One region of the Mumia qirimensis genome, then DNA from elsewhere that is predicted to be linked to it. Evidence: riboswitches for the same ligand, from Rfam matches in the RefSeq annotation. Region 1 holds a riboswitch; each other region holds the start of a gene.

What was found. A riboswitch is a leader RNA that binds a small molecule or an ion and turns the genes downstream of it on or off. The one in region 1 is predicted to bind cyclic di-AMP.
Region 2: another riboswitch for cyclic di-AMP. It lies ahead of AB3M34_RS08905 (C40 family peptidase); the one in region 1 lies ahead of AB3M34_RS12240 (transglycosylase family protein).
Region 3: another riboswitch for cyclic di-AMP. It lies ahead of AB3M34_RS17205 (C40 family peptidase); the one in region 1 lies ahead of AB3M34_RS12240 (transglycosylase family protein).

Annotation. Positions count from the first base shown of each region.
Region 1 covers NZ_CP162023.1:2,513,500-2,523,200, reverse strand. Annotated here, with positions in the region: gene AB3M34_RS12270 (TetR/AcrR family transcriptional regulator) at 1-109, opposite strand, end outside; gene AB3M34_RS12265 (hypothetical protein) at 232-870, shown strand; gene uvrB (excinuclease ABC subunit UvrB) at 881-2,989, shown strand; gene AB3M34_RS12255 (hypothetical protein) at 2,946-4,085, opposite strand; gene AB3M34_RS12250 (TerC family protein) at 4,287-5,300, shown strand; gene AB3M34_RS12245 (hypothetical protein) at 5,380-6,324, opposite strand; cyclic di-AMP (ydaO/yuaA leader) riboswitch at 6,728-6,877, shown strand; gene AB3M34_RS12240 (transglycosylase family protein) at 6,880-7,341, shown strand; gene AB3M34_RS12235 (APC family permease) at 7,380-8,801, opposite strand; gene AB3M34_RS12230 (hypothetical protein) at 8,914-9,228, shown strand; gene AB3M34_RS12225 (LysR family transcriptional regulator) at 9,244-9,701, opposite strand, start outside.
Region 2 covers NZ_CP162023.1:1,831,179-1,840,879, reverse strand. Annotated here, with positions in the region: gene AB3M34_RS08915 (hypothetical protein) at 1-86, opposite strand, end outside; gene AB3M34_RS08910 (AMP-dependent synthetase/ligase) at 185-1,978, shown strand; gene AB3M34_RS08905 (C40 family peptidase) at 2,110-3,102, opposite strand; cyclic di-AMP (ydaO/yuaA leader) riboswitch at 3,138-3,277, opposite strand; gene AB3M34_RS08900 (hypothetical protein) at 3,400-3,663, opposite strand; gene AB3M34_RS08895 (DEDD exonuclease domain-containing protein) at 3,766-5,580, shown strand; gene AB3M34_RS08890 (Lrp/AsnC family transcriptional regulator) at 5,627-5,911, shown strand; gene trpD (anthranilate phosphoribosyltransferase) at 5,924-6,976, opposite strand; gene AB3M34_RS08880 (hypothetical protein) at 6,973-7,323, opposite strand; gene AB3M34_RS08875 (cytochrome c oxidase subunit 3) at 7,480-8,127, shown strand; gene AB3M34_RS08870 (c-type cytochrome) at 8,258-9,088, shown strand; gene AB3M34_RS08865 (ubiquinol-cytochrome c reductase iron-sulfur subunit) at 9,085-9,701, shown strand, end outside.
Region 3 covers NZ_CP162023.1:3,545,459-3,555,159, forward strand. Annotated here, with positions in the region: gene AB3M34_RS17195 (MerR family transcriptional regulator) at 1-600, shown strand, start outside; gene AB3M34_RS17200 (DUF3048 domain-containing protein) at 765-1,802, opposite strand; gene AB3M34_RS17205 (C40 family peptidase) at 1,874-2,428, opposite strand; cyclic di-AMP (ydaO/yuaA leader) riboswitch at 2,436-2,598, opposite strand; gene AB3M34_RS17210 (cysteine desulfurase family protein) at 2,938-4,092, opposite strand; gene nadC (carboxylating nicotinate-nucleotide diphosphorylase) at 4,093-4,947, opposite strand; gene nadB (L-aspartate oxidase) at 4,941-6,494, opposite strand; gene nadA (quinolinate synthase NadA) at 6,491-7,759, opposite strand; gene AB3M34_RS17230 (NUDIX hydrolase) at 7,824-8,513, opposite strand; gene AB3M34_RS17235 (GGDEF domain-containing protein) at 8,675-9,701, opposite strand, start outside.

The DNA of each region.
Region 1 (9,701 bases):
TGCGCGTCGCGCGGATGATCTCGTCCTCGCGGGCGCGACGGCGGGCGGCGGTGGCCCTTGCTCCGCGGAGCGTCCGTGGTTCGGCTGCTTCGGCGTTCTCTTCTCCCACATCCGAAGTCTAGGGCTTCGGTGCGTTTTCCTGGGGAGCGACACCACCTCGGAGGCGACTTGGGGCGAGTACCGTAGGCACGCACGGCGGATTTCGTCGTCATCCAGCGACGGGAGGCCCGGATGCGCAGGTCGGCGATGATGGCCGCAGTGGCGGTCGCGGTGGGCGTGACCGCCGTTCCGGCCAGCGCGACGAGCTGCGCGCAGATCGATCCCGTGGCGCAGCTGGAGCGTGTCGACGCGGTCTTCGTCGGGACCCCGACCACCAGCGCGGCCGACGACGACACGGTCGTCGTCGCGGTCACCGACGTCTACAAGGGCGAGGTGCCGAGCACGACGCCCGTGGTCATGGAGCCGGACATGGGCGACGACCCGCCTGAGCTCGCGACGGACCAGCAGTACGTGTTCTTCGTCCAGGACGTCGACGGGGCGCTCGTGTCGGGCGTCTGCAGCGGCACGGCACCCGTCGATGACGCCGTGCTCGACGCGCTGGAGGCGGCCTCGAGCGACCGTTCGGCCTACCGTCCGGCGTCGCCGACCCCGACCGGGGCGTTCCCGACGCCGGTGGAGGAGTCGGAGGCCGCCGCCGACCCGGACGCCGCCGACGGTGCCGTGGTTGTCGACGGCGCGAGCGATGACGTGAACGCGATCTCCCCGGTCCTCGTCGGTGTCGTCATCGTCGCCCTCGTCGGCCTGGTCGTGCTCGCGCCGGGATACCTGCGCCGACGTGCACGCAAGGACTCTGTCGGACCCACGCCGTAGTCTCGGAGACATGCGTTCCGTCAAGGATCTCCAGCGTCAGGTCGCGCCGATGCACGTGGTCTCCGACTTCGAGCCGAGCGGCGACCAGCCGCAGGCCATCAAGGAGCTCACCGAGCGGGTGCAGCGCGGAGAGACCGACACGGTCCTGCTGGGTGCGACCGGCACGGGCAAGACGGCGACGGTGGCCTGGCTGGCCGAGCAGGTGCAGCGTCCGATCCTCGTGATGCAGCCCAACAAGACCCTCGCCGCGCAGTTCGCCAACGAGCTGCGGCACCTGTTCCCCGACAACGCCATCGAATACTTCGTCTCGTACTACGACTACTACCAGCCCGAGGCGTACGTCCCCCAGACCGACACCTACATCGAGAAGGACTCCTCCATCAACGAGGAGGTCGAGCGGCTGCGGCACTCCGCCACCTGGAACCTCCTCACCCGCCGCGACGTGATCGTGGTGGCGACCGTCTCGTGCATCTACGGCCTCGGTTCCGCCGAGGAGTACATGAACCGCATGATCCACCTCAGGGTCGGCTCCGAGATGGACCGCGACAAGCTGTTGCGCACCCTGGTCACGGCCCAGTACGCCCGCAACGACCTGGCCGCGACGCGCGGCACGTTCCGGGTCCGCGGCGACACGCTCGAGATCTTCCCCGTCTACCAGGAGCTCGCGGTGCGGGTGGAGTTCTTCGGCGACGAGATCGAGCGCCTGATGACGCTGCATCCGCTCACCGGCGAGGTGCTCAGCGACGAGCAGGAGCTGTACGTCGGCGCGGCCACGCACTACACCGTCGGTCCGGAGCGGCTCGAGACCGCCGTGCAGAGCATCGAGCGGGAGCTCGAGGAGCGGCTCGCCGAGCTGGAGCGCCAGGGCAAGCTCCTGGAGGCTCAGCGGCTGCGGATGCGCACCACGTACGACGTCGAGATGATCCGCCAGGTCGGCACCTGCTCCGGCATCGAGAACTACTCCCTCCACATGGACGGACGCCCGCCCGGCTCCGCTCCCAACTGCCTTCTCGACTACTTCCCCGAGGACTTCCTCCTCGTGGTCGACGAGTCGCACGTGACGATCCCGCAGATCGGCGGCATGTACGAGGGCGACATGTCCCGCAAGCGGACCCTCGTCGAGCACGGCTTCCGCCTCCCGAGCGCGATGGACAACCGCCCGTTGAAGTGGGAGGAGTTCCTCCAGCGCATCGGCCAGACCGTCTACCTCTCGGCGACGCCCGGCCCGTACGAGATGTCCAAGGTCGAGGACCCGAGCGACATCGTCGAGCAGATCATCCGCCCCACTGGGCTGGTCGACCCCGAGGTCATCGTGAAGCCGACGAAGGGCCAGATCGACGACCTGATCGACCTGATCCGTGGCCGGGTCGAGCGCAACGAGCGCGTCTTGGTCACCACGCTCACCAAGAAGATGGCCGAGGATCTCACCGACTACCTGCTGGAGGCGGGCCTCCGCACCCGATACCTCCACAGCGAGGTCGACACGCTGCGGCGGGTCGAGCTCCTCAGCGAGCTGCGGATGGGCGAGTACGACGTCCTCGTCGGCATCAACCTGCTCCGCGAGGGCCTCGACCTCCCCGAGGTGAGCCTGGTCGCGATCCTCGACGCCGACAAGGAGGGCTTCCTCCGGTCCGGCCGCTCGCTGATCCAGACCATCGGCCGCGCGGCGCGCAACGTGTCGGGCCAGGTCGTGATGTACGCGGACTCGGTGACCCCGTCGATGGAGCAGGCGATCGACGAGACCAACCGACGGCGTGCGATCCAAGTGGCATACAACACCGAGCACGGCATCAACCCGACGCCGCTGCGCAAGAAGATCGCCGACATCACCGACATGCTGGCCCGCGAGGACGCCGACCTGGAGCAGCTCGTGGGCTCCGGACGGGCGCAGTCGCGTGGCAAGTCCCCGGTGCCGCTGGTGGGCGCGTCGGGCGACGGCACCCACGTCGACACGTCGACGATGGCGGCCTCCGAGCTCGCTGCGCTGATCCAGGAGCTCAACACACAGATGCACGCCGCCGCCGAGGAGCTCCAGTTCGAGGTGGCCGCGCGGCTGCGCGACGAGATCGGTGAGCTCAAGAAGGAGCTGCGCCAGATGCAGGCGGCCGGGGCGGGATAGGCCGAGCGCCCGACTGCTCGGCCGGTGGAGGCGCGACCGGACCCGGCCAGGCGTCGGCGTCGACCGCGTACACCCAGCGCATCCACGGCCACTCCGTCACGCTCCAGAGCTGGCGTCGCTGCGGCCAGGCGGCGATGTCCTCGCACCCCGTGGGCAGGACGCGCTTGTGCCGCCGGAACGCCCCCGGCTCGCCGACCAGCAGATCGCCGGCGTTGCCGCGCCCTTGGCTCGTCGTCACGTACCAGGTGCCGTCGAGGACCGTCGCTCCCTGCATCCGCGGTGACTGGTCAGGATGCAGCTCGTCCGGAGTGGCGTGCCCGTCGGCGCCCCGCCGGGGGAGGTGCGTCTCGGGGTCCAACGCGTACCGCCACAGCCGTTGCGTCTTGCCGACACCGCCGTACTCGCCGGCGACCAGCGCGGGCGGCGAGTCGGTGTCGGGGAGCCCGTGCGCGAGCGAGAGGAACGAGTAGCGGACGCGGCTGCCGGCGTCGCGCCCACGCGACGTGAGGCGGTGGTGCACGGGTAGCACCATGTCGTACCCGAGCCGCCCAGCGACACCCTTACGGCGGCGCGGGGGCAGCTCGAGCAGGTCCTCCACGCGGAACACGTACACGCCTGCCCTCGTGGCCGCGACGTACAGGTACGGCCCGTACCAGGCGATGCCGCCGGCGTGGATCGGCACCGGCAGGATGCAGACCCCCCACGGCGTACGCCGTGCGCGGACGAGCAGGACGTGCCGGTAGTGGAGGGTGTCGAGATCGACGAACGTGAGGCGTGCGCCGTTGCGGAGCGCGCCCTCATGGGCGTACCAGCTGACGACCACGACGTTGCGGCCGCTCGTGCCTGCGGCCCCGCTGCCTGTGGCGTCCGCGGAAGTCGTGACGCCCTGCGGGTACCAGAGCTCGGTGCCCGAGTCGTGAGGCTCCCACGTGAATCCCGAGACGGCGGCGCGTCCGGGCACGTCGGTCTCCTGGGCGCGGAGCACCGCGTCGTCGAGCAGGGTCGCGACGTCGATGCGCTTGCCGCGTCTCAGCAGGGCGTCGCGCGCTGTCGCGCTTGCCGGCCTGTCGACCAGCCGGAGGTGCTTCACAACCACCCCGAGAGCATCTCGCGTGCCGGTGCCATGTGCACGCTCTGGCAGAATGGCGCGCGGAGGGGAGTATTCCTTTCGTCGACCTGTCGTCATCACGGCTGCCGCTGCGGCCCGGCGCGTCGAGTCGTGCCAGGTGCTGCATGCCTGCTCGGCGGAAGAGACCTCCGGCTCAGACACCCGATCCGACCGGAGGAACTACACCGTATGAACGTCACACCCCTCGAGTGGTGGATCACGATCGGCGTCACCGTCGCCGTGCTCCTCTTCGATGTCGTCGTGATCGCCCGCAGACCGCACGAGCCCTCCATGAAGGAGGCCGGCCTCGCCCTCTCGGTGTACGTCGGGCTGGCCATCGCCTTCGGTGTGTGGGTCTCGAGCTTCCACGGCGGCCAGTACGGTCTCGAGTTCTTCACCGGCTGGCTCACCGAGTACAGCCTCTCGGTGGACAACCTGTTCATCTTCATCATCATCATGGCGAGCTTCAAGGTGCCGAGGGTCTACCAGCAGGAAGCCCTGATGATCGGCATCATCCTCGCGCTGATCTTCCGTGCGATCTTCATCGGGCTCGGCGCTGCCGCGATCAACAACTTCAGCTGGGTCTTCTACATCTTCGGCCTGTTCCTCGTCTACACCGCGTACGGCCTGGTCAAGAGCTACCGCAACCACGACGACGAGGAAGCCGGCGACAACGCGGTCGTCCGGTTCGCCGAACGCCACTTCAGCGTCACCGACGAGTTCCACGGTATGAAGATGGCCATCCGCATCGACGGCAAGCGGTTCCTGACGCCGATGTTCCTGGTGATCCTGGCGCTCGGCAGCACGGACCTGCTGTTCGCGCTCGACTCGATCCCGGCGATCTACGGCATCACCAAGGAGCCGTACCTGGTCCTGACGGCGAACATCTTCGCCCTCATGGGTCTGCGTCAGCTCTACTTCCTGCTCGGCGGACTGCTGCAGCGCCTGGTCTACCTCTCGCTCGGCCTGTCCGTGATCCTCGCGTTCATCGGCATCAAGCTGACCCTGCACGCGCTCCACACCAACGAGCTGCCGTTCATCAACGGTGGCGAGCACGTGGACGTGCCGGAGATCCCGACGCTGATGAGCCTCGCGGTGATCATCGTGGTCCTCGGGTTCACGGCGGCCGCGAGCCTGTGGAAGACGCGCAACCAGCCGCCGCCGCAGCGCCCGGACGAGCGTGAGGACATCCCGCAGACCTGACGCGGGCTGCAGTCACGAGCGCTTGCACGATGCGGCGGTGAGCTGGGTCCCACCCGAAGTGGTTTCGGTGGGACCTGGCTCACCGCCGCCGTGCGTGCGCGCCCGGGACGGGAGCGATCAGGTCACGCCACCGCTGGCCGAACGACGGTGCTGGGCCGTCGTAGCCGCACGCGACCAGCTTCTGGTGCACGAGGATCACAAGAGCGCGCGGGTTCGCGAACCGGCCGTTGGTGACCTGGACGTACGTGACGCGGCGGTCGCGGAACCCTTCGTACCGACTGATGTCCACGTTGAACTGGTGGTCGTCCTCCGCGTGCTGTCGGCCCTCGTACTCGATGACGAGCATCCAGCGGCGGTAGAGGAGATCGACGCAACCGAGCATCCTGCCGTCGACCTCGAGCTCGACGTTCACCTCCGGCACGGGCAGTCCCGCGGCGACCAGGTAGGCGCGCAGCTTGGACTCCCGAGGTGACCGGGCGCGGGGATTCAGCTGAGGGGCGACCTCGAGGGCTCGTGCGGCGCCGGGCCGCCAGTCGTCGCGTGCCGCGAGCTCGACGATCGCGGCGATCGAGGTATGGCCGTGCCGGACGAGCCAGTCACCGGCGGCGATCAGGTCGATCAACCGCTCCTCGGCGCAGCACCCGATGAACGCGGCGGCGGGCGTCGCTCCGACGTCGTCGAGCGGCGGCATGGTCTTGGTCCGGTGGACGAGGACTCCGTCCAGCGCCACATGGTGGTCGTCCGGGACCACGAAGCAGATCGGACGCAGCGGAAGATCGTCGTAGCCGAGGGCTCGGAGCCGCGCGGCATCGGTGAGCTTCGCGTACGACGGTGCGGCGAGCGCCGCAGCGGTGATGAGGTCGAGGTCCGACATCGGGTGGTCGACGTGGACCCACACCCGCGGATGGACGCGCGTGAACCGCTTGCCGAGGAGGGCCTTCGACGGAAGGCCGGTGCGCTTCGCCTCTGCGCGGGTGAACGGGCCGTGGAGGAGCGAGTCGGGAATCGGCGTCGGCGCGGGCACCCCGCCATCACACGCGAGACGTCACGGAAGCCGCCGTGTCTCGTACTCCTGCTGTGGACGCCTACCTCGGCCGCGCGGGTGTGGACGAGCAGCTGGCGTGCGGGTGGCCTGCGGGCCTTGAGGTCCGGAGAGCGGTGAGCGTGGTCCCACCGCGGCACGTGCCGGTGGGACCAGGCTCACCGCGAGGCGTCGCCGGTGGGACCAGGCTCACCGCGAGGCGTCGCCGGTGGGACCAGGCTCACCGCGCCGGGAGCGAGCGCGGTCGAGGGGGCGCTATTTCACCCCAAGCGGCTTCTATCCCTTGATGTCTTGTTTGGGTGGGTTAGTCTGACTGGGATCTTGCTCGACGCCGAGTCCCGCCCACGAGCGAGATCTACCCCGGAAGGCCGGTCACGGGGCCGGCGAACCACGAGCATCGAACGGGCGGGAGTGGGGAACCCATATCCGGAGCCACGGCTCCTTGGGGTGAAGCCTCGTCGCGCACCACGCGGCAAGGCCGGGCACCTTCGGCCCGAACCCGACAGCTAACCCCTCAGGCGTTGTGAAGGAACATTCATGAACAACGTCTTGCGCGCCGCCAAGCGCGGCGTCGCCATCTCGCTCGCGCTCGCGGGGCTCGTCGCCGGTCTGCTGGTCTTCACCAGCTCACCGGCCAGCGCAGCCAAGGACAGGACCTGGGAGCGTCTCGCCAAGTGCGAGGCGGGCGGTCGGTGGCACATCAACACGGGCAACGGCTACCACGGCGGCCTCCAGTTCAATCCCGGCACGTGGCGCGCCTACGGGGGCAAGAAGTACGCGTCGGTGGCGTACAAGGCCAAGCGCCGCGAGCAGATCGCGGTCGCGGAGAAGGTCCTCAAGGGGCAGGGCTGGGGCGCATGGCCCGGCTGTACCCGCAAGCTCGGGCTCACGAGCAAGCACAAGCGCGAGAAGTGGCAGGGATTCGCCAGGAGCGAGCGCGTGGCCAAGGCGGGAGCGATCGGCTTCTTCCCGCGCTGGTGGCGCAAGCGCTTCTGGTGATCCGTCGCTGACGCAGCACCGGACGGACCCCGTCGACCTCACTCGAGGTCGGCGGGGTCCTTCACGTAGGTGCGCTCGCCGAAGAAGGCGCGGTTGATGACCCACGTGATCGCCCACAGGACGACGCCGATGCCCAGCATCAGCCCCGCGACCTCGTACTGCTCGGCATCGCGGCCGGACAGCGGCGTCACCAGGTAGAGCGAGGTGATGCCGGCGATCACCGGGATGATCGTCGGCGCGACGAAGTGGTTCGTGTCGACACGGTCGCGGCGCAGCACGAGCACCGCGATGTTGACGATCGTGAACACGCCGAGCAGCAGCAGCGCGGTCGTCCCCCCGAGCGCGGTGACGGCGTCGTCGCTGGCGTTGAACACGTACGTGATCAGGCCGAGCGCGAGCAGCGTGGTGAAGAGGATGGCGACCCAGGGGGTCTGGCTCCGGCGCCCGACGTGCGCGAGCGGCGCGGGGAGGACGTGCTGCTTCGCCATGCCGTACAGCAGGCGGCTCGCCATCAGCATGTTGATCAGCGCGGTGTTCGCGACCGCGAACATCGTGATGAACGGATAGATCTCGTCGATCGGCAGGTCGGGGGCGCCGATCTCCACGACGGTGAGCAACGGCGTCTCGCTCGCGGCGAGCTGGCCGACGGGTACCAGCGCGACCGCCGTGATGGAGACGAGCACGTAGATCAGGCCGGTGATCGACAGGCCGGTCAGCATGATGCGGGGGAACGTCGAGACCGGGTCCTTGGTCTCCTCCGCCATGTTGACGGAGTCCTCGAACCCCACCATCGCGAAGAACGCGAGCGAGGTCGCCGTCGTCACGGCGAGGAAGACGTTCTTGTCCTCCGGCGTGTCGAATGCGACCACGCGGGAGAAGTCGGCGTCGCCCTGCGACATCGCCCACAGGCCGACGAACAGGACGAGCAGGAGGCCGGTGAGCTCGACGAGGGTCAGGACGACGTTCGTCATGATGCCGTGCGCGACGCCCCGTAGGTTGACCGCCGCGAGCAGCAGCATGAAGAGCAGTGCCACGAGCAGGATGCCGTTCTCGCCCAGCCCCAGGTCGAACCCCTGGTCGAGGCTGCGTGAGAAGACGCGGGACGCTGTCGACGCCGACGTGATGCCTGAGGACAGAACCGCGAACGCGACGAGGAAAGTGAGGAAGTGGATCCCGAAAGCCTTGTGCGTGTAGAGCGCCGCGCCGGCCGCCTGCGGGTACTTCGTGACGAGCTCGAGGTAGGAGAAGGCGGTGAGCGTGGCGATGGCGAACGCCAGGAGGAACGGGAGCCACGCGGCGCCCCCGACCTCTGCGGCAACCTGACCCGTCAGGGCGTAGACGCCCGTGCCGAGGATGTCGCCGACGATGAACAGCAGGAGCAGCTTCGGCGTGAGGAAGCGCCGCAGCTCCGGCGGGCCGTCGGGGTCCGTTCTCGCGGTGTCGCTGCCGCTCTCGCTCATGGTGACCCTCTCGTCGGCGTTCACGTCCACTCTGGTGCCGTGCGATGCGCCCTGCAAGAGGAACCATGGCGTTGGTCGAACATGTGTTCGACTCGGGCGTATCCTTGCCCGCGTGGGCACGAACAGACGCTACGGCAACGACGAGCGCTCCGTCGCTCCGACAGGCGGGGGCAGTGGCGTCCGGCACGTGTGGGTCCAGCTGAGCCGGTACGAGACCGACGCCTATCCGGGACTCGTCATCGAGTGGCGGCGTGAGTCGCAGGGTTGGGTCGCGCGGGTCGCGTTCGTGCCCGGGACGGCGGGGGAGGGGACGCTGGTCGAGCAGTGGGTGTCTGCCGCGAAGCTGCGTCCGGCGAACCCCGACCGTCCGCTCTTCCGTCCAGGTCGGGCCACAGGGTCGGCCGGCGGCCACAGTGCGTCGAAGTAGAGGCGTACGCCGCGCTCAGAGCAGGTCGACCTGCGTGGCCGCGGCGAGGAGCGCGTCGAGGACCGTCGAGACCGCGGGTCCGGGCTCGCGGCGGCTCTGCCGGTGCCGCGCGACCACACGGCGCGACCCCAGGCCGGGGAGCGGCACGACTTCGACGCCCGACGGTACGCCTCGCTGCAGCGCCAGGGCCGGCACGAGCGCCACGCCCTCGCCGGCGGCCACGAGGGCGTACGCCGCCTCGAAGCTCATGACCTGGTGGACGGTGCGCAGTCTGCCCCCGAGCGTGGCCGCGAGGCGCTCCAGCGCACGCGCGGCCGCGGTGTGGCGCTCGGCTCCGAGCCAGGATGCCTCGGCGAGGTCGGCGGCCTGGGTCGGGGTCGGGAACGCAGTGGGGATGACGACGCGCCACGGCTCGTCGAGCAGGATGACGTCGTGAGTCCCGCGGGGCGTCGTGCCGGGGGCGTCCTCGTCCT
Region 2 (9,701 bases), 680 kb from region 1:
CAGGCGGACTCGGAGCACATCGCATCGACGAGCAGACGCGGAGGAACCGCGACGTACGTCTGGTCGATCACATCGACGACCGGCATCGTGGTCTCCGTTCCAGGTGTCTCGACCGATGAATGTAGCCTGCCCCAGGGGGTTTTCGTCGATGTCGGCGAAACCAGATCGCTCGATCGGAGGCAGAGTGCGAACCTACGCGACGCCAGCCAGGTACCAGGTCCCGGACACCGGCAGCATCACGGACGACGTCGTCGTCCGGGTGGAGGCCGACCCGAACCGGATCGGCTTCCAGCGCAAGGTGGACGGTGCGTGGGTCGACGTGACCATCGCGCAGTTCCGCGACGAGGTCGTCGCCCTGGCCAAGGGCTTCGTCGCCGCCGGGATCGCGCCCGGCGACCGGGTGGGCATCCTGTCCCGCACCCGGTACGAGTGGACTCAGATCGACTACGCGCTCTGGTGGGTCGGCGCCGTGTCCGTCCCCATCTACGAGTCGTCGTCGGCCGAGCAGGTCAGCTGGATCCTGTCGGACTCCGGCGCGGTGGGCTGCGTGGTCGAGAGCACCAGCCACGCCGAGCGCGTCGACGGCTGCCGTCCTGACCTCGGCGACCTCAAGGACGTCTGGTGCATCGACGCCGGGCTCGACCCGCTGGTCGAGGCCGGTGCCGTCGTCAGCGACGAGGACGTCGCTGCTCGCCGGTCGGCCGTCGCCCCCGGTGACCTCGCCACGATCATCTACACCTCTGGCACGACCGGCCGCCCCAAGGGTGCCGAGCTGACCCACTCCAACTTCATGTTCGAGCTCGGAGACGCGATCGACCTCCTGCCAGAGCTGTTCGACCGCGACGACGCCGTGACGCTCCTCTTCCTGCCGCTCGCCCACGTCTTCGCGCGGATCATCGAGGTCGGCTCGATCCGTGCCGGCGTCACGCTCGCGCACACGCCTGACGTCAAGAACCTGCTGCCCGAGCTCGCCGAGGTCCAGCCGACGTTCATTCTGGCCGTGCCGCGCGTGTTCGAGAAGGTCTACAACGGCGCCAGCCAGAACGCGCACGCCGCGGGCAAGGGCAGGATCTTCGACGTCGCGACCTCGACGGCGATCACGTACAGCCGGGCCCGCGAGGCGGGCAAGCGCGTCGGCCCGGTCCTCAAGGCCAAGCACACGCTGTTCGACAGGCTCGTCTACGCCAAGCTGCGCGCGGCGATGGGCGGCCGGGTCGAGCACGCCATCTCGGGCGGCGCACCCCTCGGCGAGCGCCTCGCGCACTTCTTCTCCGGGATCGGCATCCCGGTGATCGAGGGGTACGGCCTCACCGAGACCACGGCCGCACTCGCCGCGAACACCGCGGCGGACTCCAAGATCGGCACGGTCGGACGTCCGTTCGCCGGCACCGAGGTCCGGGTGGCCGACGACGGCGAGCTCCTCTTCCGCGGCGGTCAGGTGTTCCGCGGCTACTGGAACGCCCCCGAGGCCACGGCGGCGGCGATCGACGCCGACGGCTGGTTCCACACCGGTGACGTCGGCGAGATCGACTCCGAGGGCTTCATCACCATCACCGGGCGCAAGAAGGAGATCATCGTCACCGCCGGCGGCAAGAACGTGGTCCCGGCGGCGCTCGAGGATCGCATCCGCGCGCACGTCCTCGTGAGCCAGGCGGTCGTCGTCGGCGAGGGCAAGCCGTTCGTGGGGGCGCTCATCACGCTCGACCAGGAGGCCGTCGGGCCGTGGCTCGAGCAGCGCGGCAAGTCCGCCGACACCCCGATCGCCGAGCTGGCCGACGACGACGAGGTCGTCGCAGCTGTCCAGGCTGCGGTGGACGAGGCCAACTCGCACGTGTCCCGGGCCGAGTCCATCCGCAAGTTCCGGATCCTCTCGATCGACTGGACCGAGGAGGGCGGCCAGGTGACCCCGACTCTCAAGCTCAAGCGCAACGTGGTCATGCGTGAGCACCGCGACGACGTGGAGGCGCTCTACCTCTGAGTGGGCGCGCGCACGCTCGTACGCGTGAGCGCCTCTATCGGCACGAAGAAGAGCCACGGCCCACCGAGGTGGGCCGTGGCTCTTCTTCGTGTGGAGCAGCCGCGAGCACCCGGAGGTGCAAGCGGCGCGGGTCACCCGACGCGGCGAACTCCGGACACCGGCATCACGTTGACCGAGACGATCTCGACGCTGCGACCGGGTCGCGGCGCGTGGACGAGCTTGCCGTCGCCGATGTAGATGCCGACGTGGCTCACCGGGCTGTAGTAGAACACCAGGTCGCCAGGGCTCATCGACGACTGCGACACCGACGACCCCATGCCGGACTGGGCCGACGAGGAGTGCGGCAGGGAGACCCCAGCGGCGCCGAACGCCGCCATGGTCAGGCCGGAGCAGTCCCAGCTGCCGGGGCCGGCTGCGCCGTACGAGTAGGGCTCGCCGAGCTGGGCGAGGGCGAAGTCGATCGCCGCCTTGGCGCGGCCCGACGCGTTGACCTTCGGCGCGCTCGTCGACGGGCGGTCGTCGCCACGCGTGGTGTCGTCGTCGTACACCTGGGCGCGCTCGACGGGCGTCAGGCTGTCGACGAGTGCCTCGGCCTTGCTGACCTTCTCGTCGAGCTTGGCCTTCTCCTTCTTCATCGACTTCTCGGCGTCCGAGATGAGGTCGAGCTTCGCGGAGAGCTGCTTGCGGCGCACCTTCAGCTCGGCGGCCTCGCGCTCGTACGCGGACAACCGGTCGGCCTGCGTCGTGTTGTAGGACTGCATGGCGGTGAGGCCGTCGAGGAACTCGTCGATGTCGTCGCTCGCGAGGAGCTGCGTCGTCGGTCCCATCGGCGAGCTCGCCAGGCGGTCGGTGACGGTCTTGGCGAAGGCGCTCCGCACCTCTTCGACCTCGGACTGCTGCGCCTTGACGTCGGCGCGAAGCTTCTTGACCTGCTTGGTGGCGCCGTCGACCTCGTGCTGGAGGTCGAGGTAGCGCTCGTTGGCCTGCTCGGCCTCGTGGCCCAGCTTCTCGACCTGACGCTTGGCTTCGGACAGGCTCGGTGTCTCGGGATCCGCTGCACTCGGTGACGCGGTGAGCGTGGCAGCGAGGACCAACCCGGATCCGGCGGCGACGGCTGCCCTCATCGACAGCTTTCGGCCATTCCGCACAGGGACGGACTCCTCACGTTCTCGACGCCTGCCGGGTGAGCTGACGGGTTCGGGCCAAGAACGTGCCCTACCGTCCGATGGACGGATTCACCCCAGGAACTTGGGTCCCCGACTCCGACGTCGATCCGGGGGATCTCGGCCGAACTAGGCGGCGCGCCTGCGCTCTCCGGGGTAGAGAACTCCTCAGGCACGCGAGCCTCACCCTATGCGCCAACCCGGTGCGGAATCAACGCGGCCGACAAGATTGTGGGGCCGCTCGCACAAATTGAGCGCTCAGGCGTCCTCGACGACCTCGCCGTCGACCGGATTCACCAGGCGCAGCGGTGGAACCAGCCCGGCAGCGCTCAGCGCCTCGAGGGCCGCGCCCTCGTCGGCGTCGAGGCTGACGCCCTCGTCCGGAGCGCCGAGGAGCGCGGTGACGACGCAGTCGCCGCAGGCAGCCGGGCGCGCGAGGCACCGGCCGCAGTCGATGGTCAAGAGCTCGCCGTGGCCCGTCGCCGGTCCCGGCTGCTGCTGGAGCACGCGAGATTCGTCCATGTCAAGGACGCTACGCAGCCGCTCTGACAGATTGTCCGTACGGCGACACGCCGGGGTCCGATCGCACCGGACGTGTCACTGCCCGCGCCTAACGTCAGGGTCATGGTCCCTGCCCCCGCCGCCGCCTCGGCTCTGCCCTCACCAGCGCCGTCACCGGCACCGATCAGGGGCGTCCAGGGCACGCTGGACGAGCTGGGGCGCGACCTGTCGGACGTCACGTTCTGCGTGGTCGACCTGGAGACGACAGGTGGTTCCGCGGCCGCGGGTTCGATGATCACCGAGATCGGCGCCGTCAAGGTCCGTGGCGGCGAGATCCTCGGTGAGTTCCAGACCCTCGTCGATCCCGAGGGGCCGATCCCGACCTTCATCACCGTCCTCACCGGCATCAGCGACGCGATGGTGGTCGCCGCACCGCGCATCGGCGAGGCGCTCCCGTCGTTCCTCGAGTTCGCCCGCGGAACCGTTCTCGTCGCCCACAACGCACCGTTCGACCTCGGGTTCCTCAAGCACTTCACCCAGCGCCTCGAACTGACGTGGCCGGGGTTCGAGAGCCTCGACACGGCGCGCATCGCCCGGCGTGTCCTCCTCCGCGACGAGGTCGCCAACTGCAAGCTCGGCACGCTCGCGCGCCACTTCCGCTCGAGCACGACCCCGAACCACCGCGCGCTCGCCGACGCCCGCGCGACGGTCGACGTCCTTCACGCGCTGCTCGAGCGGCTCGGCACGATGGGCGTCACCACGATGGAGGAGCTCGCGACCTTCAGCTCACGGGTCAGCGCGGCCCAGCGCAAGAAGAGCCGGCTGGCTGAGCACCTGCCGCACTCGCCCGGCGTCTACCTCTTCCGTGACCGCAACGACCACGTCCTCTACGTCGGCACCTCCAAGGACCTCCGCGCCAGGGTCCGCTCCTACTTCACCTCGAGCGAGACCCGCACCCGGATGGGCGAGATGGTGGCGCTCGCGACCCGCGTCGAGGGCATCACCTGCGCGACGGCCCTCGAGGCCCAGGTGCGTGAGCTCCGTCTCATCGCCCACCACAAGCCGCCCTACAACCGCCGGTCGCGGCACCCCGAGCGCGCCACCTGGATCAAGCTCACGCGCGAGCCGTGGCCCCGCCTGTCGTTCGTCCGCAGCACCGACGAGGACGCCGACTACCTCGGCCCGTTCACCCGCCGCTCGACCGCTGAGACGGCCGCCGCAGCGCTCTACGAGGCGTTCCGGATCCGGCAGTGCTCCGGCAGGCTCCCGCGTCGTCCTTCGCGCAGCGCGTGCGCACTCGCCGAGATGGGGAGCTGCCTGTCCCCGTGCGACGGCACCGCGAGCCCCGAGTCGTACGCCGCCGAGGTCGACCGTGTGCGCGAGGCGCTGGTCCGCGACCCGGTCGACGTCGTGGACGCGTCGACCGACCGCATGCGCACGCTGTCCGACCAGGGCCGCTTCGAGGACGCCGCCCGCGAGCGCGACAGGCTCGTGACGCTCCTGCGTGCCACCCACCGCAGCCAGCGGCTCTCGACGCTCTTGTCGTGCGCGGAGGTGGTCGCTGCCCTCCCCCGCGACATCCAGTGGCGCGAGTGGGAGGTGCACGTCATCCGCTACGGACGCCTCGTGGCGTCGGGCGTCATGCCGTCGTCGGCCGCGTCGGCACCCTGGGTCGAGGCGCTGCGCACGACGGCGGAGACCGTGGTCCCCGACACGGCACCGGCTGCGACCGCCGCCGAGTCCGAGCTCGTCCTGCGGTGGCTGGAGACCGACGGCATCCGCCTCGTCGACCTCGACGGCGTGTGGGCGAGCCCCACGCGGGGAGCCCGACGACACCTCCCGCTCATCGAGGCCGCGGAGCGTTCCCGGGCGGTCGCCGTGCCCTTCGACGAGGCCCGCGGAGAGGGCTGGCGCACCGAGCACCGGCCCCGCCGATGACGAGTAGGCTGCAGCCCGTACGCCGACGCAGCCGCCAGGAGGCCCCGTGATCACCGCGATCGTGTTCATCAACGCCGAGGTCGACCGAATCCCCGAGGTCGCCGAGGAGGTCGCCGCCCTCGACGGTGTGAGCGAGGTCTACTCGGTGACCGGACACATCGACCTGATCGCCCTCGTACGCGTCCGCCGCACCGAGGAGATCGCCGACGTGGTCGCCGACCGCGTCAACAAGGTGCCCGGCGTCCGCTCGACCGAGACGCACATCGCGTTCCGCACGTACTCGCAGCACGATCTCGAGGCCGCCTTCAGCATCGGCGGCGACTTCGAGTAGCCGCGGCGCTGCTCAGACCTCGCGGCGCGAGGCCTCGGCCCAGTCGGCGAGCGCCTGGCGCGCCGCGCCGGAGTCGAGCGCGTGGCGAGCCTCGCCGATGTTGCGCTCCATGCGGGTCAGGAGGTCGTCCTCGCCTCCCTCGTAGGCGGACAGCCCCGCGGCGGCGTTGAGGACCACAGCGTCGCGGACCGGCCCCTGCTCCCCCTCCAGGATCCGCAGGAAGACGTCGGCGTTGAAGGCCGGGTCGCCACCGCGCAGCCCCTCGGCAGGCGAGAAGGCGATGCCGACCTCACGCGGGTCAAACGACTGCTCGGTGACGGTCTTCTCGCCGTCCGGACCTGCCACGACCCACACGGTCGACGTGGTCGTCGTGGTGATCTCGTCGAGGCCGTCGTCCCCGCGGAACACGAGGGCGTCGAGCCCACGGCGCGCGAAGACACCGGCGACGACGCCGGCCATCCTGGGGTCGGCGACGCCGACCGCCATCGCCGCCGGCTTCGACGGGTTGGTCAGCGGGCCCAGGAAGTTGAACGCGGTCGGGATGCCCAGCTCCCGCCGGGGGGCCGCCGTGAACCGGAACGACGCATGGAACACCGGGGCGAAGCAGAACGTGATGCCGACCTCCGTCGCCAGCGCAGCCACGCGCTCCGGAGTGAGGTCGAGGCGCACGCCCAGCTGCTCGAGGACGTCGGCGGCGCCGCTCGCGCTCGACGCCGCGCGGTTGCCGTGCTTGACGACCAGCGCGCCCGCGCCCCGCATCGTGACCGCGGACATCGTGGAGATGTTCACCGTCTTGGCCCGGTCGCCGCCGGTGCCGACGATGTCGACCGTACGTCCGGGCACCTCGATCAACGACGCGTGCTCGAGCATCGTCGCCGCGAGCCCCTCGACCTCGGCGACGGTCTCCCGCTTGGCACGCAGCGCGACCGCGAAGCCCGCGATCTGCGCCGGCGTGGCGTTGCCGGAGAGGATCTCCTCCATCGCCCACGAGGTCTGCTCGCCGGTCAGGTCCTCGTGCGCGATCAGCTGGCCGAGGATCTCCGGCCAGCGGGGGCCTTCGGTCATGCCGGCGCCGCGGCGGAGGGCGTCAGGAGGCCCAGGACGGCGTTGGCCAGCTTCATCGGGTCGATCGGGTGGGGTGACACCCCGTCGGCCCGGGACCAGGTCGCGAGCCACGCGTCCTGCTCGCGCGCCGTCAGCACCAGCAGCGGCGGGCACCGGAAGATCTCGTCCTTCAGCTGGCGCGCGACGCCCATGCCCCCGGCCGGGGTCGCCTCGCCGTCGAGGACGGCCAGCGCGATCCCGCCGGCGTCCATCTGCTGCAGCACCACGGGCAGGGTCGCGCACTCGACGTACTCCACGGGCGGCAGGTCGGGATGGATCCTGCGTCCGAGGGCGGTGGTCACCTGCATGCGCGTGTCGGCGTCGTCGGAGTAGACGAGGACGCGCAGGGGCGAGCGGTCATGGGGCGCGACGGCGGTGCTGGGATCGGTCACAGCGTGATCGTAGCGACTCGTCAGCGCCAGAGGCAGGGGCCGGGGATGCCCCGGCTTCAACAGGGGTTAATAATGACACCCGTGGCGACGACATCTGTGATCCCAGCATCCCGCCTGCACGGGCAGCCGAACCGACCCTCCCAGGTCACGGTCGGCACCGTTGTCTGGCTGTCGAGCGAGCTGATGTTCTTCGCGGCCCTCTTCGCCGCGTACTTCACGATCCGCGCGGTCAGTCCTGAGCTGTGGGCGCTGGAGACCGCGAAGCTGAACGTCCCGTTCGCCACGGTCAACACGACCATCCTGGTCCTGTCGTCCGTGACCTGCCAGTGGGGCGTGTTCGCGGCCGAGAAGGGCAAGGTCGGCCGCAGCGGCAAGATCTGGCAGTTCCGCGAGTGGGGCCTGCGCGAGTGGTTCGCCCTGACCTACATCATGGGCGCCGTCTTCGTCGCCGGTCAGGCCCTCGAGTACGTCGAGCTGGTCCACGAGGGCCTGACCCTCGACTCCTCCGGCTACGGATCGACGTTCTACCTCGCCACCGGCTTCCACGGCATCCACGTCATCGGCGGCCTGATCGCCTTCCTCCTGGTGATCGGACGCACCTTCATGGCGCGTCGTTTCACCCACGAGCAGGCGATCTCGGCGATCGTGGTGTCGTACTACTGGCACTTCGTCGACATCGTGTGGGTCGGCCTGTTCCTGACCATCTACGCCCTGCAGTAAGGCTCGTCCGCCGCCCATCCACGACGGCCGCGGCGACGAACCTCCTAACAGAAGATGTATTTCCAGGCTTTAATCGAGAGATGACGCCCCTCCCGGGGGCGTCGCTGGCAAGGGGAACGAGGTTCACTCCGTGCGGTTCTTGTCCACCCACCGAAGGCACCCTCTCGCGGGTTACGCGGTGCTGCTCTTCGGCCTGCTCCTCGCGGGCGCGCTGTACGCCGCCTTCGCTCCGGGGAAGGCCGACGCCGACACGGCGAACGACCCTGCCGCCATCGAGGAAGGGCGTGAGCTGTTCCTCGTCGGCTGTGCGAGCTGCCACGGCATGAACGCCGAGGGCGTCATGACGGTTTCGGGCGGCAACTACGGCCCGTCGCTGGTCGGGGTGGGCGCAGCCGCCGTCGACTTCCAGGTCGCTACCGGCCGCATGCCGATGGCGCAGTCCGCACCCCAGGCGCCCCGCAAGAAGCCGGTCTACACGCAGGACGAGACCGACGCGCTCGCCGCCTACATCGCGAGCCTCGGCCCCGGACCGGCCGTTCCCGACGAGGAGTACACCGACGTCTCGGAGATCTCCCAGGAGGAGCTGACCCGCGGCGGTGAGTTCTTCCGTACGAACTGCACCGCGTGCCACAACTCGGTCGGTGCCGGTGGAGCACTCCCCAGCGGCCGGTTCGCACCGTCGCTGCAGGGCGTGAGCGGCCGTCACATCTACGAGGCCATGCAGACCGGACCTCAGCAGATGCCCGTCTTCAGCGACAAGGTCATCACGCCTGAGGACAAGCGGGCCATCATCGCGTACATCAAGAACGTCCAGGCGCAGCCGCAGGCCGGCTTCGGAGGCGGCGGCCTCGGCCCCGTCGTCGACGGCATGTTCGCCTGGATCATCGGTATCGGCGGTCTCGTCGCTGTCGCCGTCTGGCTGGCAGCGCACGGCGCCCGGGTGAAGAAGAAGAGGTCATGAGCTCCGAATTCCACGACGAGCAGCCGACGGGCGACCACGCCCATCCGACGCACGACGAGATCGTTGCGCGGACGGGCCACGACGTCGAGCCCGCGGAGCCGATCGACAACCCGGGGCTGCCCGAGCACCTCCCGCGCCCGACCGACGTGGACCCCAAGCTCGAGAAGCGCGCCGAGCGGCAGGTCGCCGGCATGTTCACCGCCGCGATCGTGCTGGCGGTCGGTTTCTGCGTGGCCTACTTCACCGTTCCCAAGGACGCCGAGATCTTCGGCTGGTTCTCCCTGAACCTGGCCCTCGGGATGACGCTCGGCGGAGCGCTCTTCCTCATCGGCATCGGAGCCATCCAGTGGGCCAAGAAGCTCATGGCCGACCACGAGGTCATCGAGATGCGCCACCCGGCGCGCTCGTCCGACGAGGACCGGGTAGCTGCCCTCGAGGCGATGGACGCGGGCGTCGACGAGTCCGGCTTCGGACGCCGTCCTCTGATCCGCAACTCGCTCATCGGCGCCGTCGCCTTCCTCGGGCTGCCGGCGATCGTGATGCTGCGCGACCTCGGTCCCCTTCCCGGGGACAAGCCGTTCAACACGGTGTGGCGCAAGGGGATGCGCGTGGT
Region 3 (9,701 bases), 1.0 Mb from region 1:
CTGACGCTCGTCCGGACGCTGCTCGAGCGGGGGTTCACCCTCCAGGCGGTCGAGAAGGCACTTCTGGACAAGACCCCCAAGACGGCCGACTACGCGCTCGACCTGATCACCGTGCTCGACTCGCCGCTGGCTCGCGAGCCCGAGAGCGAGCTGATGTCGCGCGCAGGGCTCACCGCGCTCGCCGGGATCCCCCGCGACGCCGACCTCGCCGAACGGCTCGTCGAGCGTGGCCTCGCCACGATCGTCGACGACGACACCCTCGAGGTGCACCACCCCGAGGTCGTCCGCGCGGGCGCCTCGGCGATCTCGCTCGGTCTGCGCCCGGACACGGTCCTGGAGCTGCTCCCCGCGATGACACCGCCGCTCCGTGCGGTCGCCGACGACCTTGTCCAGCGGGTCCGTGACGACATCTGGCAGCCGTTCGTGCAGGAGGGCATGCCGGACGAGCGCTGGCAGGAGATCGTCACCGCCATCGCCAACCTGCTCCCCGTGGCCGCGCAGGCGGTCGTCGCGGTGTTCCGCGACGAGCTGGCGCACGCGATCGACGAGGCACTGGGCGAGGAGCTCGAGGCGCTGGGCGAGCAGGGCCCGAAGTCCTAGCGGGCCCTCGAAGCCGGTCCGGGGACGCGACCGACCCCGGACAGAGAGAACGGCCCTACCCGGCACTGGAGGGAGGGACGGCCGGGCAGGACCGAAGCTCTGCCGTGAATGCTAGGCGACGCTCGCCGCCGAACCACGGGTCGGCGGCTGTGACGTTCCTCGCGTCAGCGCGCGGTCACGGAGACGCCGCCGTTGCCCTGCGGGACGAGCTCGATGAAGACCTTGCCCGGCTTCAGCGTCACGGGCTTGCCGCCCGCGACGAGCGTGATCGGCGCGGACGCGTTCTTCTTGCTCCAGCGCGCGTCGAGCATCCTGCCACCGCTGAGCACGGCGGCCTTCCCGCTGCCGGTGAACACCGTCTCGGGGACAGGGTTGCCGGCAGGGTCGCGGTAGCCGGCGTCGCCCTGTCGCGTGTAGAGGACGAGGACGGTGTCGGGCTTGAAGTCCTTGCCCTTCTCCGCGTGGCCGTTGACCCGGCGGTAGTGGCCGGACTCGAGCTGCCAGCGCGTCGCCGTGCCCGCGGAGAACCGCACCGAGAAGGCGGTGGCCTTGCGGGTGCCCGGGGTCGGCTGGGGACCGAAGGTCAGGTACGGCGGAGGGACTGCAGCCTTCGCCGACGTGTACTTCTCGGCGTAGGCGTCGAGGTCGAGCAGCCGGTCGTACGGAGCGTTCTTGGCGGGGTCGCGCGTGAGCGGCAGGTTGCCGGTGTCCTCGCTGTGGAAGTCGACCCCGGCGCCCTTGATCTTGCGGACCGCGACACCCGCACCGCCGGAGGCGATCAGGTGTCCGCCGGTCGGCTTGACGAGCGCGATGTCGGTCGTGCGGGTGGAGCGTACGTGCCCGACCTTCGACGGCGTCTGCGAGTAGAAGATCGCGGCGAGGCGGGTGAGCCCGCCCTCGACGAGCTCCTCGACCACCAGGTCGGCCCGCGAGAGCCCGTACTGCGGCGCACCGGCGTCGGTGTTCTCGATCTTGACGAGGAACGAGGGGTGGTCGGGGAGCCCCTTCTCGGACGCGATGCCCGTGAAGGGGTTCGCGCGGACCAGGGTCGCGGCCTTGCGGCTCGCGTCCGGTGTGGCCGCCGTGGTGGGCTTCGCGGCAGGCTGTTCGTCGCCTCCGCCCGAGCAGGCAGCGGCGAGGAGGAGGGCTGCGGCGACGAGCGTCGCGCGGACCGCGGTTCGGGGGTGAGTGCTCACGGGCATGCTCCCATGGTGAAGCAGGGCCGGTGCCCCTCGAGGCACCGGCCCTGCCGTGTCGTGATGTACGGGTCGGATCAGCCGCGGAGGCGGAGCGTGCCCGCGGACCAGCCGCGGGTCCAGATCCGCTCGACCTTCACCCGGCTGCCGGAGTACGGCGAGTGGAGGATGCGACCCTTCCCCCAGTAGATGCCCACGTGGTACTTGCGGGATCCACCGAAGAAGACGAGGTCGCCCTTGCGGATGTTGCGCTTCTTGATCTTGCGGACGCGCTGGTACTGGGAGTTCGCGGTGCGCGGGAGCTTCATCCCGGCCTTGCGGAACGAGTACGACGTCAGGCCCGAGCAGTCGAACGCGCCGGGGCCGCTGGCGCCGTAGCGGTACGGATCGCCCTTCTGGCGAGCGGCGACGCGGGCGGCGGTGCCGATGCGGTTCGCACGGCGCTGCTTGGCCCTGGCCTGCCTCAGCTGCTTGGCCGTGGAGGCCTTGAGCTTCGAGGCGGTCGCCGTCTTGGTCGTGGTGGTGGAGGTGGCAGCGCTGGCGGACTGGCCGGTCGTGAAGACCATGGCGAGGGCAGCGAGCGATGCGATAGGCAGCGCAACGAGGCGCCGCATCCGGGGGGTCGCGAGCATGTTGTGTGGGGTTTCCCTTCCACGCCTGCGAAGTGAGCTGTCGGATTAGGGCCGAAGGATGGCCCTGCCCTGTGAAAGGACTTCACCCCGAGCACGCATGACCGCGAGCGGTCTTCGTGCAGAGTTGGTTCCTCCGCTCCTGCCCGTCGGTGTGTCGGTGAAAGGGGGCGTGTGCAGGCGGGCAGGGTTCGGCGTTTCCCACACACGATGTTCAGTTGTGCGGTCCGACCCGGTCGCGTCCCGGTCTGACCCCATATGCGGTTGTGTGGCCGAATCCGGGCCGCGGGCAACAGTAGGCAATCTCTCCCAAGGGCTCAAACCGGTCGAATGTCACCCACCATGTTCTTGGGCACACGTCCAGCGGTCGAAGCCTGCTATCACAGGGATCTACGAGGCAGCCCGTGACGATGATCACGATTTATCTCGATAGCGTCACAGGACGATAACAAGAGGTCGGGCCGGAAGCGAGCCGAACCGCCACAGAGTGGACAAACCGTCCGGGTCGACCGTCAGCCTGCGAGTGAACGGACCCCGCGTACGGCGTCCACCACCGCCGCCGCGACCCCCTCGAGGTCCGCAGGCGTTGACGCGGTGAAGCGCACCGCCGTACGAGCCACCTCCGACTCGATCCCCAGCGCGAGCAGCACCTCCGAAGCGTCGTCCGAGCCAGCCGCACAGGCGGAACCGCTCGAGCACACGATGCCGTGGTCCTGCTCCAGACCGAGCAGCACGGCCTCTCCCGCCGTGCCGGGGAAGCAGAACGAGGCGTGGCCGGGGAGGCGGCGTACAGGGTCGCCCGTCAGGAAGGCGCCTTCGGCACCGGCCAGGACCTCGCGGACGAACTCGTCACGGGCCCGGGCAAGGTCCGCGACCGGTCCACGGGGACGTGGCCCGTGCGGCGTCACCTCGATCGCGAGCGACAACGCCGCGGCGAGGCCGACCGCGGCCGCGACGTTCTCCGTGCCCGAACGACGACCGCGCTCCTGGCCTCCCCCGTGCACCAGCGGCTCGAGCGCCAACCCGCGGCGTACCCACAGCGCTCCGCTCCCCTTCGGCGCCCCGAGCTTGTGGCCGCTCAGCGAGAGTGCATCGACGCCGAGATCGGCCACGTCGACCGCGACCGCGCCCATCGCCTGGACCGCGTCGGTGTGCACCAGCGCCCCGTGACGCCGGGCGATCTCGGCGAGCTCCACGACGGGCTGGAGCGTCCCGATCTCGTTGTTGGCCAGCATGACCGAGACGACCGCCGTCTCCGGACCGATCAACCGCTGGGCCTGATCGAGGTCTACGACGCCTCGCGCATCGACGTCGAGGTGGTCGACGCGGAACCCGTGGTGGCGCTCGAGGTAGCCGCACGCCTCCAGAACCGCCGGGTGCTCGATGCGTGAGGTGACCACGTGGCGGCCGCGCGGCCGGGCGAGGGCGAGCCCCTTCAGGGCGAGGTTGTCGGCCTCGGTGCCGCCGGAGGTCCAGACGATCTCCGCGGCGCGTCCGCCCACGGCGGCGGCGACGTCGCGCCGGGCGGACTCGAGCGCCCGCGCGGCCGCGTCACCGAGCGCGTGGTGGCTCGAGGGGTTGCCGAACTCCCCGGTGAGGAACGGCCACATCGCCTCCAGCACCTCCCGGCGTACGGGCGTCGTCGCGGCCGCGTCGAGGTAGCGCACTCAGACCGCCACCTCGACGTCCAGCCCCAGGTCGAGCGCCGTCACGCTGTGGGTGAGAGCCCCGACCGAGATGAGGTCGACCCCGGTCTCGGCCACGTCGCGGATCCCCGGGAGGGTGATGCCGCCGCTGGCCTCGACCAGGGCCCGGCCGTCCACCTTCTCGACGCCGGTACGGAGGTCCTCGAGCGAGAAGTTGTCGAGCATGACCGTGTCGACGCCGGCGGCGAGGACCGCGTCGAGCTGGTCGAGCCGGTCCACCTCGACCTCCAGGTGGACGGTGTGCGGGAGCGCCGCACGTGCAGCGCGCAGGGCCGCGGTGATGCGCTCGGGGTCGTCGCCGAGGACGGCGAGGTGGTTGTCCTTGGCCATCACGGCGTCCGACAGGGAGTAGCGGTGGTTGTGGCCGCCGCCGCAGCGTACGGCGTACCGCTCGAACGCTCGCAGGCCCGGCGTCGTCTTGCGGGTGTCGACGATGCGGACGCCGGTGCCGGCGACGGCGTCGACGTAGGCGCGGGTCGCGGTGGCGATGCCGGACATCCGCTGGGCGAAGTTGAGCGCGACGCGCTCTGCGCGCAGCACGCCGCGTGCCGGTCCGACGATCGTCGCGACCACGGTGCCGGCGACGAGACCGTCGCCGTCTTCGCGCTCGGGCCGCACGGCGATCGTCGGGTCGACGGCGGTGAACGTCGCCGCCACGACCCCGACGCCGGCCAGCACACCGGGCTGTCGAGCGACCATCCGCGCCGACGCGACCGCGTCGGAGGGGACCAGCACCTCGCCGGTGACGTCGCCCCACGGGGCGTCCTCGTGCAGTGCAGCGGCCACGGCGGTGGCGATGACGGCGTCGGTCAGCATGCGTGGTCTCCCTTGCGCACCCACGAGAGGTGCCGGTCGAAGGCGGGGTCGCGACGGGGGAAGTCGCGGCGGTCGTGCGCGCCGCGCGACTCCGTGCGGGCGAGCGCGGCAGCGACCACCAGCCGGGCGACCTCCAGGAGGTTGGCGTCCTCGTACGACGCAGCCGTCCTGTCGTCGGCCGTCGTCCACCCCGCGAGGGTGTCCGACGCGGCGCTCAGCGTCGCACCGTCCCGGACCAGGCCGGCGGCGGTCCACATGATCTCCTGGAGCTCCGCCCGCTCCATCGGCTGGGCGTCCTCGGAGACGGGGGCCGGCGCGTACGGTGTCGGCTCCCCCTCGAAGACCGCCGGGGCAGGGGCACCGAGCGCCGGCACGCAGCGCAGCGCGGTCACCGCACCCTCGAGCAGCGAGTTGGAGGCGAGGCGGTTGGCACCGTGCAGCCCGGTGCAGGCGGCCTCGCCGACGGCGTACAGGCCGGGGAGGCTCGTCCGCCCCGCGAGGTCGGTCCGGACACCGCCCATGAAGTAGTGCGCGGCCGGGGTGACCGGGATCGGCTCGCGGTCCCAGCGGAGCCCGTGCGCCCGGCAGCGCGCGTCGAGACCCGGGAACCGGCGGGCGAGGAAGTCGGCGCCGAGCGCCGTCGCGTCGAGGAGCACGGGCGTACCGCCCTGCTCGCGCATGACGCGGGCGATCTCCCGGGCGACGACGTCGCGGGGGGCGAGCTCGGCGTCGGGGTGGACCTCGGTCATGAACCGCCGACCGGCGGTGTCGCGCAGGACGGCTCCCTCTCCGCGTACGGCCTCGGAGATCAGGCCGCCGCCCGGGACGGCGAGACGGGTGGGATGGAACTGGTACATCTCGAGGTCGGCGACGACGGCGCCTGCGCGCAGCGCGAGAGCCAGCCCGTCGCCGGTCGCGACCAGCGGGTTGGTGGTGTGGGCGTAGAGCTGGCCGGCACCACCGGTGGCCAGGACGACCGCGTCGGCGTCGATCGTCCACGGGAGTCCACTGGGGACGCCGACGCAGACCACGCCTGTCACCGCACCGTCTCGGACGACGAGGTCGGTCACGAGGGCCTGCTCCCGGACGACGACCGCGCCGGAACGCACCTTCGCCGCGAGCGCTCGGACGATCTCCGCCCCGGTCGCGTCCCCGTCGGCGTGCAGGATGCGCGGCGCCGAGTGCGCTGCCTCGAGGCCCAGCGCGAGCCGCCCGTCGACACGGTCGAACCGCGTGCCCCAGCGCATCAGCGCCGACACCGCGTCCGGACCGTCGCCGCAGACCGTCTCGGCGACCGTCGGGTCGACCAGGCCGGCTCCGGCGGAGACCGTGTCTGCCACGTGCGCGGACACCGAGTCGTCGACGCCGGGCCGCGCGGCCGCGTCGAGGACGACCGCGATGCCGCCCTGTGCGTACCGCGTCGTCGCCTCACCCAGGGCGCCCTTGGTGATCAGCACGACGTCGTGCTCGGCGCTGGCCTCGACCGCGACGGTCATGCCGGCGATGCCGCTGCCGACGACCACGACGCGGCGACGCACGGCGCTCACCGCTGCTCCGGCGGACGGGCGGCGAGCATGCGCTCGAGCGCGACGTGAGCTCCGTCGGAGACCCGGACGTCGACCTGGATCCGGTTCTCGATCCGCCCTTCGACGAGGCTCTCGAGCACCCAGGCGAGGTAGCCGGGGTGGATCCGGTACATCGTCGAGCACGGGCACACCACCGGGTCGAGGCAGAAGATCGTGTGCTCGGGGTGCTCCGCAGCGAGCCGCTGCACGAGGTTGATCTCCGTGCCGATCGCGAAGGTCGTGCCTGCCGGCGCGGCCTGGACCGCCTTGCGGATGTAGTCGGTCGAGCCCGCCTCGCCGGCGGCGTCCACGACCGGCATCGGGCACTCCGGGTGGACGATCACCCGGACGTCGGGGTGATCGGCACGTGCCTTCTCGATCTGCGCGACGGTGAAGCGCTTGTGGACCGAGCAGAACCCGTGCCAGAGCAGGACCTTCGCGTCGAGGAGGGTCTGCTCGTCGTTGCCCCCGAGGGGCTTGCGCGGGTTCCACATCGGCATCGCGTCGAGGCTGACCCCCATCGCCTTCGCGGTGTTGCGGCCGAGGTGCTGATCGGGGAAGAAGAGGACGCGCTGGCCTCGGTCGAACGCCCAGCGCAGCACTGTCTCGGCGTTCGACGACGTGCAGACGATCCCTCCGTGGTCGCCGCAGAAGCCCTTCAGCGCGGCGGACGAGTTCATGTAGGTCACCGGGATCACCGGCACCTTGCCGTCGGCGTCGGGCTCGGTGCCGTACACCGCCTCGAGCTCCGCCCACGCCTGCTCGACGGAGTCGATGTCGGCCATGTCGGCCATCGAGCACCCGGCCGCGAGGTTGGGCAGGATCACGGCCTGCTCGGGTCCCGAGAGGATGTCGGCGGTCTCCGCCATGAAGTGGACGCCGCAGAAGACGATGGCCTCGGCCTCGGGACGGGTGAGGGCCGCGTTCGCGAGCTGGAACGAGTCACCGACGAAGTCGGCGTGCTTGACGACCTCGTCGCGCTGGTAGAAGTGCCCGAGGATCACCAGCCGGTCGCCGAGCGTCTCCTTGGCGGCACGGATGCGTGCGTCGAGCTCGTCGGCCGGCATCTGCGTGTACGCGGCGGGGAGCACGCCCTGCCGGGGCGCCTCGGCAGGGATCGGATCGGCCATCGACGCGCCGGGACCGTACGACGGGGGCGCGAGGTCGAACGTCCAGGGTCCGTCGGCGAGGTCGGGCGCGCAGGTGGCTCCGGGTGCGCTCCGGACGACGGTGTCGACTGAGGTCATGTTCGTTGCCTTCCTGGAGGGAGCCGGCAGAGCCGGCGGGTGCGGTGCAGCCGTGCGAGGCACGTCAGAGCCGCGTGAGGGGTCCGTTGTCGGCGAGGTCGCTCGCCGCGCGATGTCGGTAGAGCATGGGCGGTCGGTGCCTGCCTCCGACGAGGTGCTCGCCGGTCGGCTCCACGCCACCGCTCGACTCGACCTGGCGGCGGAAGTTGGCGGGGTCGAGCGTGCGCTGGAGGACGACCTCGTACACCTGCCGCAGCTGGGCGAGGGTGAAGGTCTCGCCCAGGAAGGCCTGCGCGATCCGCGAGTACTCCATCTTGGTCCGCAGCCGCCACAGGGCGTACTCCACGATCGTGGCGTGGTCGAACGCGAGCTCGGGCGGGTGGTCAGCGGCGTGCCACGCGACGTTCTCGTCCTCGATCCCCCGCTCGGCCTCCTCGGGGCGGACCAGCGCCCAGTAGACGACCGAGATGACGCGAGGACCGGGGACGGGTCTGGGCGCCCGGTCGACGTGGCCGAACGTGTAGAGCTGCTCGAGGTACGTCGGGCTCAGTGCCGTCGTCTCAACGAGGGTGCGGCGCGCGGTGTCCGTGAGGTCCTCGTCCGGGCGGACCGGCCCTCCGGGGAGGGCCCAGCTGCCCTCGTACGGCTCGCGGACGCGGCGGACCAGCGGCATCCACAGCGCCGTGCAGTCGGCCCGGGGGTCGTGGCGCAGCGCGAAGATGACGGTGGACACCGCGATCTCGATCCCGTGCATGGCTCCCACTCCTCCGGACGACGAGGCTGCTGGAGTAAGTGTCGCCTCGACCTGAACACATAATAGTCATAGGCACCCTTACTCGCCACCGCGGCATGCCCCTGCCCACGGAATGAGACGTCGAGACAGGAGGCCGGGGACGGCGGCGCGCTGCGAAGAGGTCAGGCGACCGCGCCGGCGCGGCGGCGCTTCTCCTCGTACATCCGCGCGTCCGCGACGGCGTAGAGGTCGCTCGTCACGAAGCCCTCGCTCGAAGACGCCAGACCCATGCTCAGCCCGATGCCGGAGGCCCTGGGGACCGCCGTCAACGACACCACGCGCGCACCGAGCTGGATGCGGTCCATCACCAGCTGCGCCTCCACCGGGTCCGCGTCGGCCAGCACGACCGCGAACTCGTCGCCCCCGACGCGCGCCGACCGGTCGCCGCTGCGGACGTTGCTCCGGATCACGTCCGCGACGGCCCGCAGGGCGACGTCGCCGGCAGCGTGACCGTACGTGTCGTTGAGCTCCTTGAGGCGGTCGACGTCGACGACGATCAGGCTCACCTCACCGCGTGCGGCAGCGACCTCGGCGATCCACTCGTCGAACGCACGTCGGTTGCCGAGGCCCGTGAGCGCGTCCTCTCGGGCGGCACGGACCGCGGCATCGTGGGCACGCGACCGCTCGTAGCCGGCGATCGCCGCACGCATCATCTCGAGGTCGCTCTGGTGCTGCTGACGCCAGGCCCACGCGATGCTCCGGCCGTAGCCGAGCCCGGCACCGGCGGACGGGTACCCCATGGCGTCGGCCACCCGCAGCGTCGCCCAGCGCACGTACCGCTGGACGTTGAGGTCGTCGACGCCTTCGAGCCGGATCAGCGCCCGACGGGCCTCGCGCTGCGCCTCGGCGATCTCGCCGACCTCGACGTACGCGACCGCCAGCAGCGCCGTCGCCTCCATCTCGAAGCCGGGGTGTGCGGACTCGTTGAGGTTGCTGCGGCACACGTGCAGCTCACCGATCCAGCGACCGGGCTCCGACGGCCAGGCGGCGGCCGCCCGCAGGTAGCGCGCCAGCGGGAAGACCGCACCCTCGACCTGCTCCGTCGACGCCAGCGCCAGCGACCGCTCCGCCCACCGGACCACCTCGGCGCGGCGCAGCTCGACCTCGTCGTCGAGGTCCGGGTCCATGAGCATGTCGAGCTCCTTGACC